DNA from 4 places in the Rhodoferax sediminis genome. Region 4 is predicted to be linked to each of the others. Evidence: predicted binding sites of a transcription regulator. Region 4 holds the regulator's gene; each other region holds the start of a gene.

Region 1 (3,768 bases), 780 kb from region 4:
GATCCCGATCAGATCCATCTGCCGGGCATCTACGTGCACCGCATCGTGCTCAACGCGCATCCCGAAAAGCGCATTGAAAAAAGAACCATTTCCGAGAAGGCAGGAGCGTAAATCATGGGCTGGACTCAAGACCAAATGGCGGCGCGTGCCGCGCAGGAACTGGAAGACGGTTTCTATGTGAACCTGGGCATCGGCATCCCGACGCTGGTGGCCAATTTCGTACCTGCCGACAAGGAAGTCTGGCTGCAATCGGAGAACGGCATGCTCGGCATCGGCCCGTTTCCGACCGAGGACCAGGTCGATGCCGACCTGATCAACGCCGGCAAGCAGACCGTGACCACTATCAAGGGCTCGTCGATCTTCGGCAGCCACGACAGCTTCGCGATGATCCGCGGTGGCAAGATCAACCTGTCCATCCTGGGTGCGATGCAGGTCAGCGAACATGGCGACCTGGCCAACTGGATGATCCCCGGCAAGATGATCAAGGGCATGGGCGGCGCGATGGACCTGGTGGCCGGCGTCAAGCGCGTGATCATCCTGATGGAGCACGTGGCGAAGAAGAAAGACGGCACCGAAGATCTGAAGATCCTGCCCAAGTGCACGCTGCCGCTGACCGGCGTGGGCGTGGTCGATCGCATCATCACCGACCTGGCCGTGATCGACGTCACGCCGCAAGGCCTCAAGGTCGTCGAGATGGCGCCCGGCGTGACGATGGAATCGCTGCAGGCCAAGACCGGCGCCAAGCTGCATTGAACCCGGGCCGGAAAGATCGGCCTCGGGTTTCGGTGAGTTTTTGCTATTAAGTTAGTAGCGAGCTATTCAAATGAGACATGGGCTGAGGGCTGATCAGATGGCCTTCGCATGCGCCGCGTGCAGCTTTTGCATGCCGCCGATCCAGCGGTCGTAGTCTTGTCCCTTGTTGCGGAAGTACTGCAGCACCTGCGGGTGCGGCAGCACCAGGAATTTTTCGTCGCGCATGGTCGCCACCACCTCGGACGCCACCTGCTCGGGCGTGAGGATGCCGTCGTGCCCGGCGGAGCCGCCGTCGCCCGTGACCATGTCGGTCTGCACCGACTGCGGGCACAGGCAGGACACGCGCACGCCGCGGCGGCCGTAGGCGATGCGCAGCCATTCGGCAAACGCCAAGGCCGCGTGCTTGGTCACGCCGTACGGCGCCGATTCCACGATGTTCAAGAGGCCGGCGGCCGACGCGGTGACGACGAAGTAGCCTTCGGCGCGTGCCACCATCTCGGGCACCACCGCGCGCGCGGCCCAGACGTGGGCCATGCCGTGGATTTGCCACATCTTGTCCCACAGGGCGTCTTCGAGCTCGAAGCCGCCCACGCGCCCCAGAATGCCGGCGTTCGACATGTAGATGTCCACCTGCCCGAAGCGCTGGCGCGCCGCTGCGACCAGGGCCTGGATGTCGGCCTCGCGGCTGACGTCGCAGCGCACGGCCAGGGCGACGGGGCCGATGCCCTGGGCCACGCCCTCGGCGCGCTCGAGGTTGATGTCGGCCACCACCACGCCGCGCGCGCCCTCGGCGGCGAAGCGCCGGGCCAGGCCAGCGCCGATGCCGCTGGCGGCCCCCGTCACGATGGCGACTTTGTCACGTATGTCCATTGCATGCTCCTGTGAGCCCAAAGTATCGGGCCTGGGCCTGCGCGGCAATGCCACGTAAGCGACAGGCGGCCGCGCGGCATGCCGGAAAAGGGTCTGGATCGAGGGCGCTTGCATTGGTCTGAATTTACTGTATAAATAAACAGTTATCTTCTGGATCCTTTCCCGCCATGGCTGCTTCGCTTTCCCTTCTTTCTCCGGCGACCGGGCCTGGCGATCTGTCGCAGGTCTGGCGCGCGGCCGAGCTGGGGCGTGTCGATGGGGCGGTGGTACCCACGGGCCAGGCCTTGCTGGACGCGCAATTGCCGGGCGGTGGCTGGCCGGTGGGCGCCATGGTCGAGGTGCTGCAGGAACAGGCCGGCGCGCACGAATGGGATTTGCTGCTGCCGGCGCTGGTGCGGCTCGCCGGCGCGCACAGCGGCCCGATGGTGCTGGTGGGCTCGCCCTATGTGCCGTTCAGCCCCGCGCTGGCGGCGCGCGGCCTGCCGGGCGAGCGCCTGTTGTGCGTCGATGCGGCAGCGCCGGCCGCACGGCTGTGGGCCTGCGAGCAGGCTTTGCGCTGCTTTGATGCGGCCGCCGTTCTGGCCTGGCTGCCGCAGGCCCGCGCCAGCGCCTTGCGGCGCCTGCACATGGCCGCGCAGGACGGCGGCAAGCTGTTTTTTGTCTTTCGCCCCGCAGCGGCGCAGCACGAGTCTTCTGCCGCCTCGCTGCGTCTGCTGCTCGGCGGCATTGACGTGATGACGGTGGACATCTTCAAGCGCCGTGGCCCGCCGCTGCCGGCGCCGCTGGTGCTGCCTGCGCGCTCACCGCGGCTGGCGGCCTTGCTGGCGGCCAGCCATTCACGACGTTTACCCATACCAACCGCCGCGGTGCTTTCCTTCCGGACAAGCCATGCACTGGATCGCGTTGCTGCCGCAGGCTGAGGCGAGCCAGCCGCCGGACGCCACGGCGCTGGGCTGGTGGGCGCTGCAGTTCACGCCGCGCGTGGCGCTGGTGGACGAGGCCGTGTTGCTGGAGGTCTCGGGCAGCGAGCGCCTGTGGGGCGGCCGGGACCGCTTGCTGGCCCGGCTTTGCAAGGGAAATGAGGCCCCAGCCCATGCCATTCATGGGCAAGGTGCTACATCTTTGGTAGCGCTCTCGCTGCTGCGGCTGGGGGCACAGGGTCAGGGTGTGCCGCATCACATGCCCGATGATCTGCCCCTGGCCACGCTGAGCGCGGCGCGGCCCCACCTGCACACCTTGACGCGGCTCGGTTGCCAGCGCTGGGGCCAGTTGCGGGCGCTGCCGCGCGGCGGGGTGGCGCGGCGCTTCGGCGCTCCCTTGCTCGAGGCGCTCGATGCCGCCTATGGCAGCCAGCCCGAGAGCCATGACTGGCTGGCCTTGCCCGAGGTCTTTGATCTCCAGTGCGAGCTGCCCGCGCTGGTGGACGCGTCGCCGGCGCTGATATTCGGCGCGCAGCGCCTGCTGGGGCGGTTGCGCGCCTGGCTGCAGGCGCGCAACCGCGGCGCGCTCGCGCTGGAGCTGGTCTGGTCGCTCGATGCGCGGCGCATTAACGGCGTGGCCGTGCCCGCCGAGGAGCAACTGGTGATCCGCACGGCCGAGCCCACGCAGGACATGACGCACCTGGGCCGTCTCATGGCCGAGCACCTGGCGCGCGTCACCTTGCCGGCGCCGGTGCACAGCCTGCGGTTGCGCTCGCTGGAGACCGCCAGCGTGGCCACGGCCAGCGCCAGCCTGCTGCCCGCCGAGCGGACGCCGGGCGACAGCCTGAATCAACTGGTGGAGCGCCTGAGTGCGCGGCTGGGTGCGCAGCAGGTGGTCTGCTTGAGAGCCCAGGCTGATCACCGGCCCGAGCAGATGCAAAGCCGGGTCGCAGCGCAGGATGCTATTAGAAAAGTAGCTAACCGTGTAGACCCGACAAGGTCTGCAGGCACAAATGATCTGGAAGAGGGGGCGCTGTACCCGACCTGGCTGCTGCGCGAGCCCCTGCGCCTGGCGGTGCAGGGCGAGCGCCCGCATCATGGGGGCCCGCTGCGTTTGCTGGCCGGCCCGCAGCGGCTGGAGGCCGGCTGGTGGGGGTTTGACGCCGGGAGCACTGCGGCCTTGCGCGACTACTTCATCGCGCAGAGCGAGCAGGCCGGCCTGCTG
Region 2 (3,768 bases), 530 kb from region 4:
TAGGCCAGGTCCTTGCTTTCGCAGTCGGTCAGCTTGCCGGGCAGCACGGCCACGCCCGAGCCCTTGCGCTTTTCCACCTTCTGGCCGGCCCTCTGGCGCGTCTGCGCGGCCCGGATGGCGAGCTCGGCCAGCTTCTTGCCGTAGTCCACATGCTCGTTGAGCCAGAGCTCCAGCGCGGGGCGCACAAAGCTGGAGACCAGCCGCACCGCATCGCGCGAGTTCAGGCGTTCCTTGATCTGGCCCTGGAACTGCGGGTCCAGCACCTTGGCTGAGAGCACATACGAGGCGCGCGCAAACACGTCCTCGGGCAGCAGCTTGACGCCCTTGGGCAACAGCGAATGCAGCTCGATGAAGCTCTTGACCGCGGTGAACAGCCCGTCGCGCAGCCCGCTCTCGTGCGTGCCGCCGGCGCTGGTGGGGATCAGGTTGACGTAGCTTTCGCGCACCGGCTGACCGTCTTCGGTGAAGGCCACGCACCACTGCGCGCCTTCGCCTTCGGCAAAGCTGTCGTGCGCGGCGTCGGCAAAGCCCTCGCCCTCGAACAGCGGGATCACCGGATCGGCGTTCAGTTCCTGCATCAGGTAGTCGCGCAGGCCGCCCTTGTAGAGCCAGGTCTGGACTTCACGCGTCTTCTCGATCGTCAGCGTCACGGTCACGCCCGGCATCAGCACGGCCTTGCTGCGCAGCAGGTGCGTCAGCTCGTGCATCGGCAGCGCGGCCGCCTCGAAGTATTTGGCGTCGGGCCAGACGCGCACGCTGGTACCGCATTTGCGGTCGCCCTCGCCGGCCGGGCGCAGCGTCAAGGGCTCCACCACGTCCCCGCCCGCAAACACCAGCGCCGCCACCGTGCCGTCGCGGTACGAGGTGGCCTCCAGCCGTTTCGCCAGCGCATTGGTCACGGAGACGCCCACGCCGTGCAGGCCGCCGGAAAAACTGTAGGCTCCACCGCTGCCCTTGTCGAACTTGCCGCCCGCGTGCAGCCGGGTGAACACCAGCTCGATCACCGGTGCTTTTTCTTCGGGGTGCAGGCCGAACGGGATGCCGCGGCCGTCGTCCTCGACACTGACCGAGCCGTCCTGGTGCAGCGTGACCCTGATCTTCTTGCCGTGGCCGGCCAGCGCCTCGTCGGCCGAGTTGTCCAGCACTTCCTGGATGACGTGCAGCGGATTGTCGGTGCGGGTGTACATGCCCGGGCGCTGCTTGACGGGCTCCAGGCCCTTGAGAACGCGGATCGAGCCTTCGGAATATTCGGGGGGTTTGACTGCAGGATTCGTTGCCATAGCGGCGAATTGTAGTCCGCCGCCACTCAAACCACTGGATACAAATACAGCTCAAAGACAATCCGTGACCGATGCGACAGCCGCCTGAGGCCGAATTCGTTACATTCCCCCGATGACCGCTCCTTGCAAAGCACTTGCCACCATACGAGCACACCACACCCCATGAAAACGATCGTCATCACAGGCGCCTCCGATGGCATTGGCGCAGAAATGGCGCGCCAGCTGGCGCAGACGCACGGCACGCAGGTGGCGCTGGTGCTGGCCGCGCGCAACGAGGCCCTGCTGCAGCAGGTCGCCGGGCAGTGCGCAGCGCATGGCGCGCAGACGCTGGTGGTCAAAACCGACGTGTCACAGCAGGCGCAGTGCCGCCAGCTGATCACGGCGACGGTGGAGAAATTCGGCCGCATCGATGCGCTGATCAACAACGCCGGCATGTCGGCCCAGGCGCTGTTTGCAGACGTCAAGGCGCAGGACCTGGGTTGGTACGAGGACCTGATGCGCGTGAACCTGTGGGGCAGCGTCTGGTGCACCCACGCGGCGCTGCCGCACCTCAAGGCCGTGCGCGGCAGCATCGTGGCGGTGTCATCGCTGGCCGGGCTGATCGGCGTACCCGGGCGCACCGCCTACAGTGCGACCAAGTTCGCCATGACCGGCTTTTTCGAGGCCCTGCGCGCCGAGCTCAAGGTCGCGGGGGTGAGTGTGACCACCGCCTACCCCGGCGTGGTGGCAACACAGACCCGCTACCGCGGCTTCAACGCGGCGGGCGTGGCGGCGGGCGCCAGCGGCCTGAAAGAGGACGACGCGATGAGCGTGGAGGAATGCGCGCGCCTGATCCTTGACGGCATGGCGCAGCGTCGGCGCGAGGTGGTGATGAGCCGCAAGGGCAAGATCGGACGCTTCATGAAACTGCTGGTGCCCGGCATCGTGGAAAACATGGCGCTGGCGGCGCTCAAAGACAATGTCAAACCTCACTGAAACAACACCCGGCCCGCACGGCAGCGCGGCCGCTTCCGCGTGGGTCCAGCGCTGGTCGCACCTGGTGCCCGCGCACGGCACGGTACTGGATGTGGCCTGCGGCCACGGCCGCCACCTGCGCTGGTTTGCACAACGAAATCACCCGGTGGTCGGCGTGGATCGGTCACAGGATGCTATCGATTCAATAGCAGACCTGGTCGCTGCGGGCCGGGCCGAAGCGCTGCGGGCCGACCTTGAAAACGGGCCCTGGCCGTTTTCAGCCGGCGCGCAGGCCCGCACGTTCGACGCGGTGATCGTGACCAACTACCTGTGGCGCCCGCTGCTGCCCGCCCTTGTGGCCAGCGTCGCGCCCGGCGGCGTGCTGATCTATGAGACCTTTGCCGCCGGCAACGAGACGGTCGGCAAACCGTCGCGGCCCGACTTTTTGCTGCAGCCGGGTGAACTGTGGTGTGCGTGCGGGGGCCTGCGGGTGGTGGCTTTCGAGGATGGGTTCCTGCAAGGTCCGGATCGTTTCGTGCAGCGCATCGTGGCGGTCAGGCAGCACTCTGCGGAACTCCCGACGCGTTACATGCTCTAGTTAGAATGCTGGTTTACCGTTTCAAGTTGCGGATATGACACCCATTACCGGCAGCACCGTGGCCATCGTGACCCCGATGCATGAAGACGGCAGCGTGGACTACCCCACCCTGCGCAAACTGATCGACTGGCACATTGCGGAGGGCACCGACTGCATCGGCGTGGTCGGCACCACCGGCGAGTCGCCCACGGTCAACGTGCAGGAGCACTGCGAAATCATCCGCGTCGCCGTCGAGCAGGCCAAAGGCCGTGTGCCCGTCATGGCCGGCTGCGGCGCCAACTCGACGTCCGAGGCCATCGAGCTCACGCGCTTTGCCAAAGAGGTCGGCGCCGACTGCCACTTGCAGGTCGTGCCCTACTACAACAAGCCCGGCCAAGAAGGCCAGTACCGGCACTTCAGGGCCATTGCCGAAGCCGTGGACCTGCCCATGGTGCTGTACAACGTGCCCGGGCGCTCGGTCGCCGATCTGGCGCACGACACCGTGCTGCGGCTGGCACAGGTTCCGGGCATCGTCGGCATCAAGGAAGCGACGGGCAACATCGAGCGCGCGCAGTGGCTGATCCGCGACGTGCCCAAGGGTTTTTCGGTGTATTCGGGCGACGATCCGACGGCGGTCGCGCTGATGCTGTGCGGTGGCCAAGGCAACGTCAGCGTCACGGCGAACATCGCGCCGCGCCTGATGCACGAACTGTGCGTGGCCGCCATCGCGGGCGACGCCCGTCGCGCCATGGAAATCCAGTTCAAGCTGATGCCGGTGCACAAGCACCTGTTCGTGGAAGCCAACCCGATGCCGCTCAAGTGGGCCATGGCCCGCATGGGCCTGTGCGGGGGCACCCTGCGCCTGCCCATGACACCGATCGCCCCCTCCAACGAAGCTGTGGTCGAGGGCGCGCTGCGCTCGGCCGGCCTGCTCTGACCGACCGCAACAATCTAATG
Region 3 (3,768 bases), 2.2 Mb from region 4:
CAAGGGCCACGGGCCGAAAAGGCCCCAAGATCATTGACGCCTCGACGGCGCACCGCACGGCCCCGGGATGGGTCTTCGGTTTTCCGGAACTGGTGGCGGGGCAGCGCGAGGCCGTGATGCACGCCGAGCGCGTAGCCAACCCCGGCTGCTACGCCACGGGCGCAATCGCGCTGATTCGCCCGCTGGTCGATGCGGGCCTGATCCCCAGGGATTTCCCGCTGACGCTGCCCTCCGTGAGCGGCTACTCGGGCGGCGGGCGCAGCATGATCGAGGCCTATGAGAGCGGCCAGGCGCCGCTGTTCGAGACCTATGCGCTGAACCTCCAGCACAAGCACCTGCCCGAGATCATGAAGTACACCGGCCTCACGCGCCGGCCGATTTTCGTGCCCTCGGTGGGCAACTTCAAGCAGGGCATGCTGGTCGAGTTGCCGCTGCATCTGGACCAGCTACCGGGCCAACCGAAGGCGGCCGACCTGTACGACGCGCTGGCGCGGCATTACGCGGCCAGCGAGCCGGCGGCAAATGGCGAACACTGGGTCACGGTCGAGCCGGTGGGCGAGGCGACCAAACTCGAAGCGATGGCGCTCAACGACACCAACAAGATGGAGCTGCGCGTGTTCGGAAACGAAGCGTTGCGCCAGGCCGTGCTGGTGGCGCGGCTGGACAACCTGGGCAAGGGCGCGAGCGGCGCCGCGGTGCAGAACCTCAAGCTGATGCTCGGGTTGTAGGAACACCCCCAGGCCTGCTCGCTTCGCGTAGGCTCCTTCCCCCTTGCAGGAGGCAACACCAGCGGCCCGGCAAAGCCGGTTCCGCGGTGTTCCACGAAGGGGCCGGGGACTGCACCGACCGTGGGATTCATTCGTCCAGGTCGTGGCGCAGCACTTTGGCCACGACGGCGCCCGCGAATCCGCGCGCCAGCAGGAAGCGCGCCTGTTTCGCGCGCCCGCCAGCGTCCTGCGCCGGCGCGGCGAAGCGGCGCCGCCAGACTTCGTGCGCGCGCTCAAGCTCCGTGGTCTGCAGGGCAGCGACGGCCTGGGCAATCGCCTCGGGCGCGATGCCCTTTTGCACCAGCTCCTGGCGCACGCGCATCGCGCCCAGGCGCGGCGCGCGCTGGTGCAGGACCGACTCGACCACGCGCGCCTCGCTGATGAAGTCCTTCGCCGCGAGCTCGTCGAGTGCGCGCGCCAGCGTGCCGGGTTCTTCCTCGTATTTGGCCAGCTTGCGCTCCAACTCGGCGCGCGAATGCTCGCGCTGGCCGAGCAGGCGCAGCGCGCGGCCTTTGAGAGACGGGGCAGCAAAAGCCATTCAAGCCCTTAATACTATTAAATCAGGAGCGCCCTGCGCAGGTGGGACATGGGCCAAAGGCTGATTTAAGCCTTGATTTTTTCGGGCACGGCAGCATCGACCGCTTCGGCCAGCAGCGGAATGCCCAGCGACTCGCGCACCCTGTTCTCGATCTCGGCCGAGAGCGCGGCGTTCTCGCGCAGGAATTCGCGCGCATTGTCGCGGCCCTGGCCGATCTTCTCGCCGTTGTAGGCGTACCAGGCGCCGGATTTTTCGATGATGCGCGCCTCCACCCCCATGTCGATGATCTCGCCGTGGCGACTGATGCCTTCGCCGAACAGGATGTCGAACTCGGCGGTCTTGAACGGCGGCGCCACCTTGTTCTTCACGACCTTGACGCGGGTTTCGTTGCCGATGGCCTCGTCGCCCTTCTTGATCGTGCCGATGCGCCGGATGTCGAGCCGCACCGAGGCGTAGAACTTGAGCGCGTTGCCGCCGGTGGTGGTCTCGGGGCTGCCGAACATGACGCCGATCTTCATGCGGATCTGGTTGATGAAGATCACCATGCAGTTGGTTTTCTTGATGTGGGCGGTGAGCTTGCGCAGCGCCTGGCTCATCAGGCGCGCCTGCAGGCCGGGCAGGCTGTCGCCCATTTCGCCTTCCAGTTCGGCCTTGGGCGTGAGCGCAGCGACCGAGTCGACCACGATCAGGTCGACCGCGCCGGAGCGCACCAGGCTGTCCACGATCTCGAGCGCCTGCTCGCCGGTGTCGGGCTGGCTGATCAGCAGGTCCTGCAGATTCACGCCGAGCTTTTGCGCGTACTGGATGTCGAGCGCGTGCTCGGCATCGACAAAGGCGCAGGTGCCGGCCTGCTTTTGCATCTCGGCGATGACCTGCAGGGTCAGCGTGGTCTTGCCCGACGACTCCGGACCGTAGATTTCCACCACCCGGCCGCGCGGCAGGCCGCCGACGCCCAGCGCAATGTCGAGCCCGAGCGAGCCGGTGGAGACCACCTGGATGTCCTCGATCACCTCGCCTTCGCCCAGCCGCATGATGGTGCCCTTGCCGAACTGCTTCTCGATCTGGGCCAGGGCGACCTGCAGGGCCTTGGCTTTTTCGCTGGTGGGGGCGAGGCCCTTGACGGGTGCATCCATGGGAAACTCCTTGAAAATCAACGGTTAATGAGCAATTGGGCTCGGGGCGTCCAGTGCCGTGATTTCTGTCGTTAACGACAGGCTGGATGCTTGAACAGTAGTTTAACGTGACGGGTTGAATAAAGTAAACGCGATTTTTAGTCAGTTTGATTTACCATTGGCTGATGACTGAAAATCCACCGCATCCCCCGGCGGAAGACGGCTGGCGGCAAACCCATCTGGGCCGATTGCTGGGCCACGCGATGCGCCGTTTCGACGAGCGCGTGCTGCAGCTGATGGCGCAAAACATCGAGGTGCCGCTGGCCCTGTCGAATCTGGCGGCGCGCGGCCAGGTCAGCGCGGCCCACATCCACATCACGCGCCATCTATCGCTGCAGGGCTCGCGCCTGACCGAGCTGGCCGAGCGCGCGGGCATGAGCAAACAGGCCATGGGCCAGCTGGTGGATCAGTGCGAGGCTTGGGGGCTGGTCACGCGCGCGCCCGATTCGCGCGATGCGCGCGCGCGGCTGGTGCGGTTCACGCCCACCGGGCTGGACTGGCTGCAGGCCTTCAAGGATGCCGTGGTGCAGGCGGAGGCCGAATTCCGCGCCGACGTAGGCCTTGATGTGGCCACCGTGGCGATGATCGGGCTGGAGATCTATGCAGCCTGGAAGCCGGCGCGGGCCTAGAATTTGCGCTATTGCACGGTGACCACACCAAAGCGCCTAACCGGAGACATGCATGCGGATTCTGATTGCCGAAGACGATCAGGTGCTGGCAGACGGCCTGCTGCGCACGCTGCGCGCCTCGGGCGCCGCCGTGGACCATGTGGCCAGCGGCACCGAAGCGGACGCGGCGTTGCTGACCAACAACGAGTTCGACCTGCTGATCCTGGACCTGGGACTGCCCAGGATGCATGGCCTCGAGGTGCTGAAGAAACTGCGTGGGCGCGGCTCGGCGCTGCCGGTGCTGATCCTGACCGCGGCCGACAGCGTGGAAGAACGCGTCAAGGGGCTGGACTATGGCGCCGACGACTACATGGCCAAGCCCTTTTCGCTGCAGGAGCTCGAAGCGCGCGTGCGCGCACTGGTGCGCCGCGGCATGGGCGGCGCCAGCAGCACCATCAAACACGGACCGCTGGTGTACGACCAGGCGGGCCGCGTGGCCACGATCGACGGCAAGATGGTGGAGCTGTCGGCGCGCGAGCTGGGCCTGCTGGAGGTGCTGCTGCAGCGCGCCGGGCGTCTCGTCAGCAAGGACCAGCTGGTCGAGCGCCTGTGCGAGTGGGGCGAGGAGGTGAGCAACAACGCCATCGAGGTCTACATCCATCGCCTGCGCAAGAAAATCGAGA
Region 4 (3,768 bases):
CCAGATCCCAGCGATGCCACCTGGGTTTACCAAATTCGAGGAGATTCATGAGACTGATTCTGTTAGGCGCCCCCGGTGCGGGCAAAGGCACGCAGGCCACGTTCATCTGCCAAAAATACGGTATTCCGCAAATCTCCACCGGCGACATGCTGCGCGCCGCGGTCAAGGCCGGCACGCCGCTGGGGCTGCAGGCCAAGGCCGTGATGGACTCGGGTGCGCTGGTCAGCGACGACATCATCATCGGACTGGTGAAGGAGCGTATCGCCCAGAGCGACTGCGCCAACGGCTTTCTGTTCGACGGCTTTCCGCGCACCATTCCGCAGGCCGACGCGATGAAGGCGGCGGGCGTCAAGCTCGACTACGTGCTGGAAATCGACGTGCCCTTTGACGCCATCATCGAACGCATGAGCGGGCGCCGCTCGCATCCGGCCTCGGGCCGCACTTACCACGTCAAGTTCAATCCGCCCAAGGTGGCCGGCAAGGATGACGTGACCGGTGAGCCTTTGATCCAGCGCGACGACGACAAGGAAGAGACCGTGAAGAAGCGGCTCGAGGTGTACAGCGCGCAGACCCGGCCGCTGGTGGACTACTACGCCGGCTGGGCCAAAGCCGAGCCCGCCGCTGCGCCCAAATACCGTGCCATCAGCGGCACCGGCAGTGTGGAAGACATCACGGCGCGGGCGCTTGCGGCGCTGGCGAGCTGATCGCACGCTGCGTTCGCGCTGCGGCACCCTCAGTCAAGCGGGCATCAGCGCCAGCATCAGCGCCACGCGGGCCTTCGCGGCGGACAGACCCTGCGAATCGGGAATGGCATCACCCGGCTGGCCCAGCACCCGGCCGTTGGGGCAGCGGCTGGCGCGCACTACCTTGACACCGGCGCGCTGGGCTTTGAGCAGCGCAGCCTCCAGATCGTGGTGCAGCGTGCCGTTGCCGGTGGCGGCCACGACCAGGCCCTGCACGCCCTGCGCCACCAGCGCCTCCACCACGGCGCCACTGGCGCCGGCGTAGTTCATGACGATCTCGACGCGCGGCCAGTCCATGGTGTTTACTATATTTTCAATAGCATGCTGTTGTGACCCGACAAGGGCTTCGGGCCAATTTCGTAGCAAACGCAGCGCACCCTCCTCCACATACCCGAGCGGCCCGGCATCACCCGAGTTGAAGGCATTGATCCGGTAGGGATGCACTTTTTGCACGTCGAACGCGCTGTGGAGGGTGCCCGCACAGACGGCCACCACGCCGCGCGCGCCGGCGTGCATGGCCACCGCCACCGCGTCCAGCACATTCTGCGGCCCGTCGGGCGCAACGGACGTGGCCGGGCGCATGGCGCAGGTCAGCACCACCGGCTTGGCTGGATTGAGGACGGCCTGCAGGAAGTACGCGGTCTCCTCCAGCGTATCGGTGCCATGGGTGATGACGATGCCCTGCACTTCGGGCTGTGCCAGCCAGTGCGCCACGCGGCTGGCCAACTGCTGCCAGACGGCAAAACTCATGTCCTTGCTGTCGATCTGCGCCACCTGTTCGGTGATCAGCGCACGCCCGGCGAAGACTGAGGACAGTGCCGGAATGGCCTCCAGCAACTGCGCCACGCCGACCTGTGCAGCCGTGTAGCCGATGTTGTCGGCGGCGCTGTCCGCCGTGCCGGCAATCGTGCCGCCCGTGCCCAGCACCACGATTTTTTTGTCGATTTGTTGTGCCATGACTTGCAAACTTTCAAAAACTGGTTAAAAATACAGTTACTGGGTATTAAAACAGTAATCGCCATCCGGGCCCTGTTTCAAGCGCAGTCCAAGGAGTCATCATGATCGACCTGCCGCCGTTCCCACCCAAGCTCACCGCCCGCCAGCAGCAGATTCTGGACCTGATCCAGAGCGCCATTGCGCGCACCGGTGCGCCGCCCACACGTGCCGAAATCGCCGCCGAGCTCGGTTTCAAGTCCGCCAATGCGGCCGAAGAGCATCTGCAGGCGCTGGCCCGCAAAGGCGTGATCGAACTCGTCAGCGGCACCTCGCGCGGCATCCGCCTCAAAAGCGACGCGCTGCGCTCCATCAACGAATCGCGCTTCAAGCAGTTCTCCCTCCCCTTGCAAAGCCTGGCCCAACTCGCCCTGCCGCTGGTCGGGCGGGTGGCGGCCGGCGCCCCGATTCTCGCGCAGGAGCATGTGGACCAGACCTACTACGTGGAAAGCAGCCTGTTCCAGCGCAAGCCCGACTACCTGCTCAAGGTGCGCGGCATGTCCATGCGCGACGCCGGCATCATGGACGGCGACCTGCTGGCCGTGCAAGCCACCAAAGACGCCAAGAATGGCCAGATCGTGGTGGCACGGCTGGGCGACGAAGTCACGGTCAAGCGCTTTCGGCGCAACAAGCACCTGATCGAGCTGCACGCCGAGAACCCCGACTTCCAGACCATCATCGTCGAGCCCGGCGAGCCGTTCGAAATCGAGGGCCTGGCTGTGGGGCTGATCCGCAACACCATGCTCATGTAGGTTCAAGTTGCCGCTCCAGGTGACGGGCGTTTGATGGCTGCCGTACTGCAGCAGATCACAACCCTGGCGTGGCGATGTTTCAAGCAATCCTGTCTGTGTTCGACCCTCTTTTTTGATTGAAAGGTTTCACATGGGACTCGCATTGTTCACAGCCTCCAGGCTCTTCGCACCGCTTCACAACGCCATCAACTGGCTGATGCCGGGTATCCCCCGCAACACTTGGGCGCACCAGCCGGCGGCGGATGCCCGGCCTTATCAAGGTGCTATTAGCTCAATAGCTGCTCATGCCCATGTCACAAGGGCTTCAGGCCGAAATCATTCGAATACAGGCACGCACAGGCCGCTGCGCGTATTGCGTGTGGTGGACGCGAGTGCAGCGCCGGCCAGTGCCGGGCGGATGGTCATCTCTGGCCGCATGGCGGATGTATGCGCCGAACTGGAACGGCTGGCCGCCGGGGAAGCAACCCTGCACTGAGCCTCAGGCCTTTGCGCCCAGCAAATAATCGCGCTTGCCAATCTCCACCCCGTTATGCCGCAGGATGTCATAGGCGGTGGTCACGTGGAAGAACAGGTTCGGCAAAACCCAGCGCGTAAGGTAGGCCTCACCCTTCATGGTGTGGGTGGCATCGCGCCCGACCGGGAACGTAAAGTCCTTGTCTTCCGTTCCATCCAGCGCGCCGGCAGGCACCGTAGCCAGGTAGTCCAGCGTCTTTTGAATTCGCGCCTTCAGCTCGGGGATGGTGGATTCAAAATCTTCAAACTTCGGCGCTTCCATCCCGGCCAGCCTGGCAACGCCATTTTTTGCGGTGTCGCAGGCGATCAGGACTTGCCGCGTAAAAGGCAGCATGTCGGGGGCCAGCCGGTACTGCATCAGGATCGAAGCGTCGAATTTTTTTGCATCGGCACACGCTTGTGCCTTGTCCAGCAAATGACTCAGGTTGCCCAGCATGGTGGTAAAGACCGGCAGGCTGGCAGATGACATGGAAATTGACATGGTGATGGGTCCTGGTAACGAATGGAAAGGTATGCAGCCAGCGGTGTGAGGCGCTGGGCAGCTGTGAGCCGGCACGCCTGGAGCCAAGGCACAATGGCGCTATGAACATTGTGATTCTTGACGATTACCAGGACGCGGTTCGCAAACTGCAGTGTGCCAGCAAACTTGACGCCTACTCTGCCAAGGTTTTTACTAACACCGTGAAGGGCATGGGCCAGCTCGCGGTTCGACTCAAGGATGCCGACGTGATCGTCCTGATCCGCGAGCGCACCCAGTTCAGCCGGCA

What was found. Region 4 encodes LexA, which represses DNA repair genes until DNA is damaged. Its sites were predicted from a motif close to ACTGTATNNNNATACAGT; they were not measured.
Region 1: a site for LexA is predicted at 1,750-1,767, ahead of imuA (translesion DNA synthesis-associated protein ImuA). Genes of this name have one in related genera too.
Region 2: a site for LexA is predicted at 1,314-1,331, ahead of EUB48_RS13560 (DNA topoisomerase IV subunit B). Genes of this name have one in related genera too.
Region 3: a site for LexA is predicted at 2,520-2,537, ahead of recA (recombinase RecA). Genes of this name have one in related genera too.

What each region holds. Positions count from the first base shown of each region.
Region 1 covers NZ_CP035503.1:1,510,328-1,514,095, forward strand. Annotated here, with positions in the region: gene EUB48_RS07270 (CoA transferase subunit A) at 1-111, shown strand, start outside; gene EUB48_RS07275 (CoA transferase subunit B) at 115-753, shown strand; gene EUB48_RS07280 (SDR family oxidoreductase) at 847-1,623, opposite strand; gene imuA (translesion DNA synthesis-associated protein ImuA) at 1,791-2,543, shown strand; gene EUB48_RS07290 (Y-family DNA polymerase) at 2,512-3,768, shown strand, end outside.
Region 2 covers NZ_CP035503.1:2,816,858-2,820,625, forward strand. Annotated here, with positions in the region: gene EUB48_RS13560 (DNA topoisomerase IV subunit B) at 1-1,280, opposite strand, end outside; gene EUB48_RS13565 (SDR family oxidoreductase) at 1,443-2,255, shown strand; gene EUB48_RS13570 (class I SAM-dependent methyltransferase) at 2,239-2,832, shown strand; gene dapA (4-hydroxy-tetrahydrodipicolinate synthase) at 2,867-3,748, shown strand.
Region 3 covers NZ_CP035503.1:81,512-85,279, reverse strand. Annotated here, with positions in the region: gene argC (N-acetyl-gamma-glutamyl-phosphate reductase) at 1-728, shown strand, start outside; gene recX (recombination regulator RecX) at 856-1,305, opposite strand; gene recA (recombinase RecA) at 1,371-2,438, opposite strand; gene EUB48_RS00430 (MarR family winged helix-turn-helix transcriptional regulator) at 2,603-3,106, shown strand; gene EUB48_RS00425 (response regulator) at 3,159-3,768, shown strand, end outside.
Region 4 covers NZ_CP035503.1:2,286,822-2,290,589, forward strand. Annotated here, with positions in the region: gene adk (adenylate kinase) at 48-704, shown strand; gene EUB48_RS11025 (asparaginase) at 738-1,700, opposite strand; gene lexA (transcriptional repressor LexA) at 1,802-2,488, shown strand; gene EUB48_RS11040 (DUF1993 domain-containing protein) at 2,967-3,482, opposite strand; gene EUB48_RS11045 (D-2-hydroxyacid dehydrogenase family protein) at 3,584-3,768, shown strand, end outside.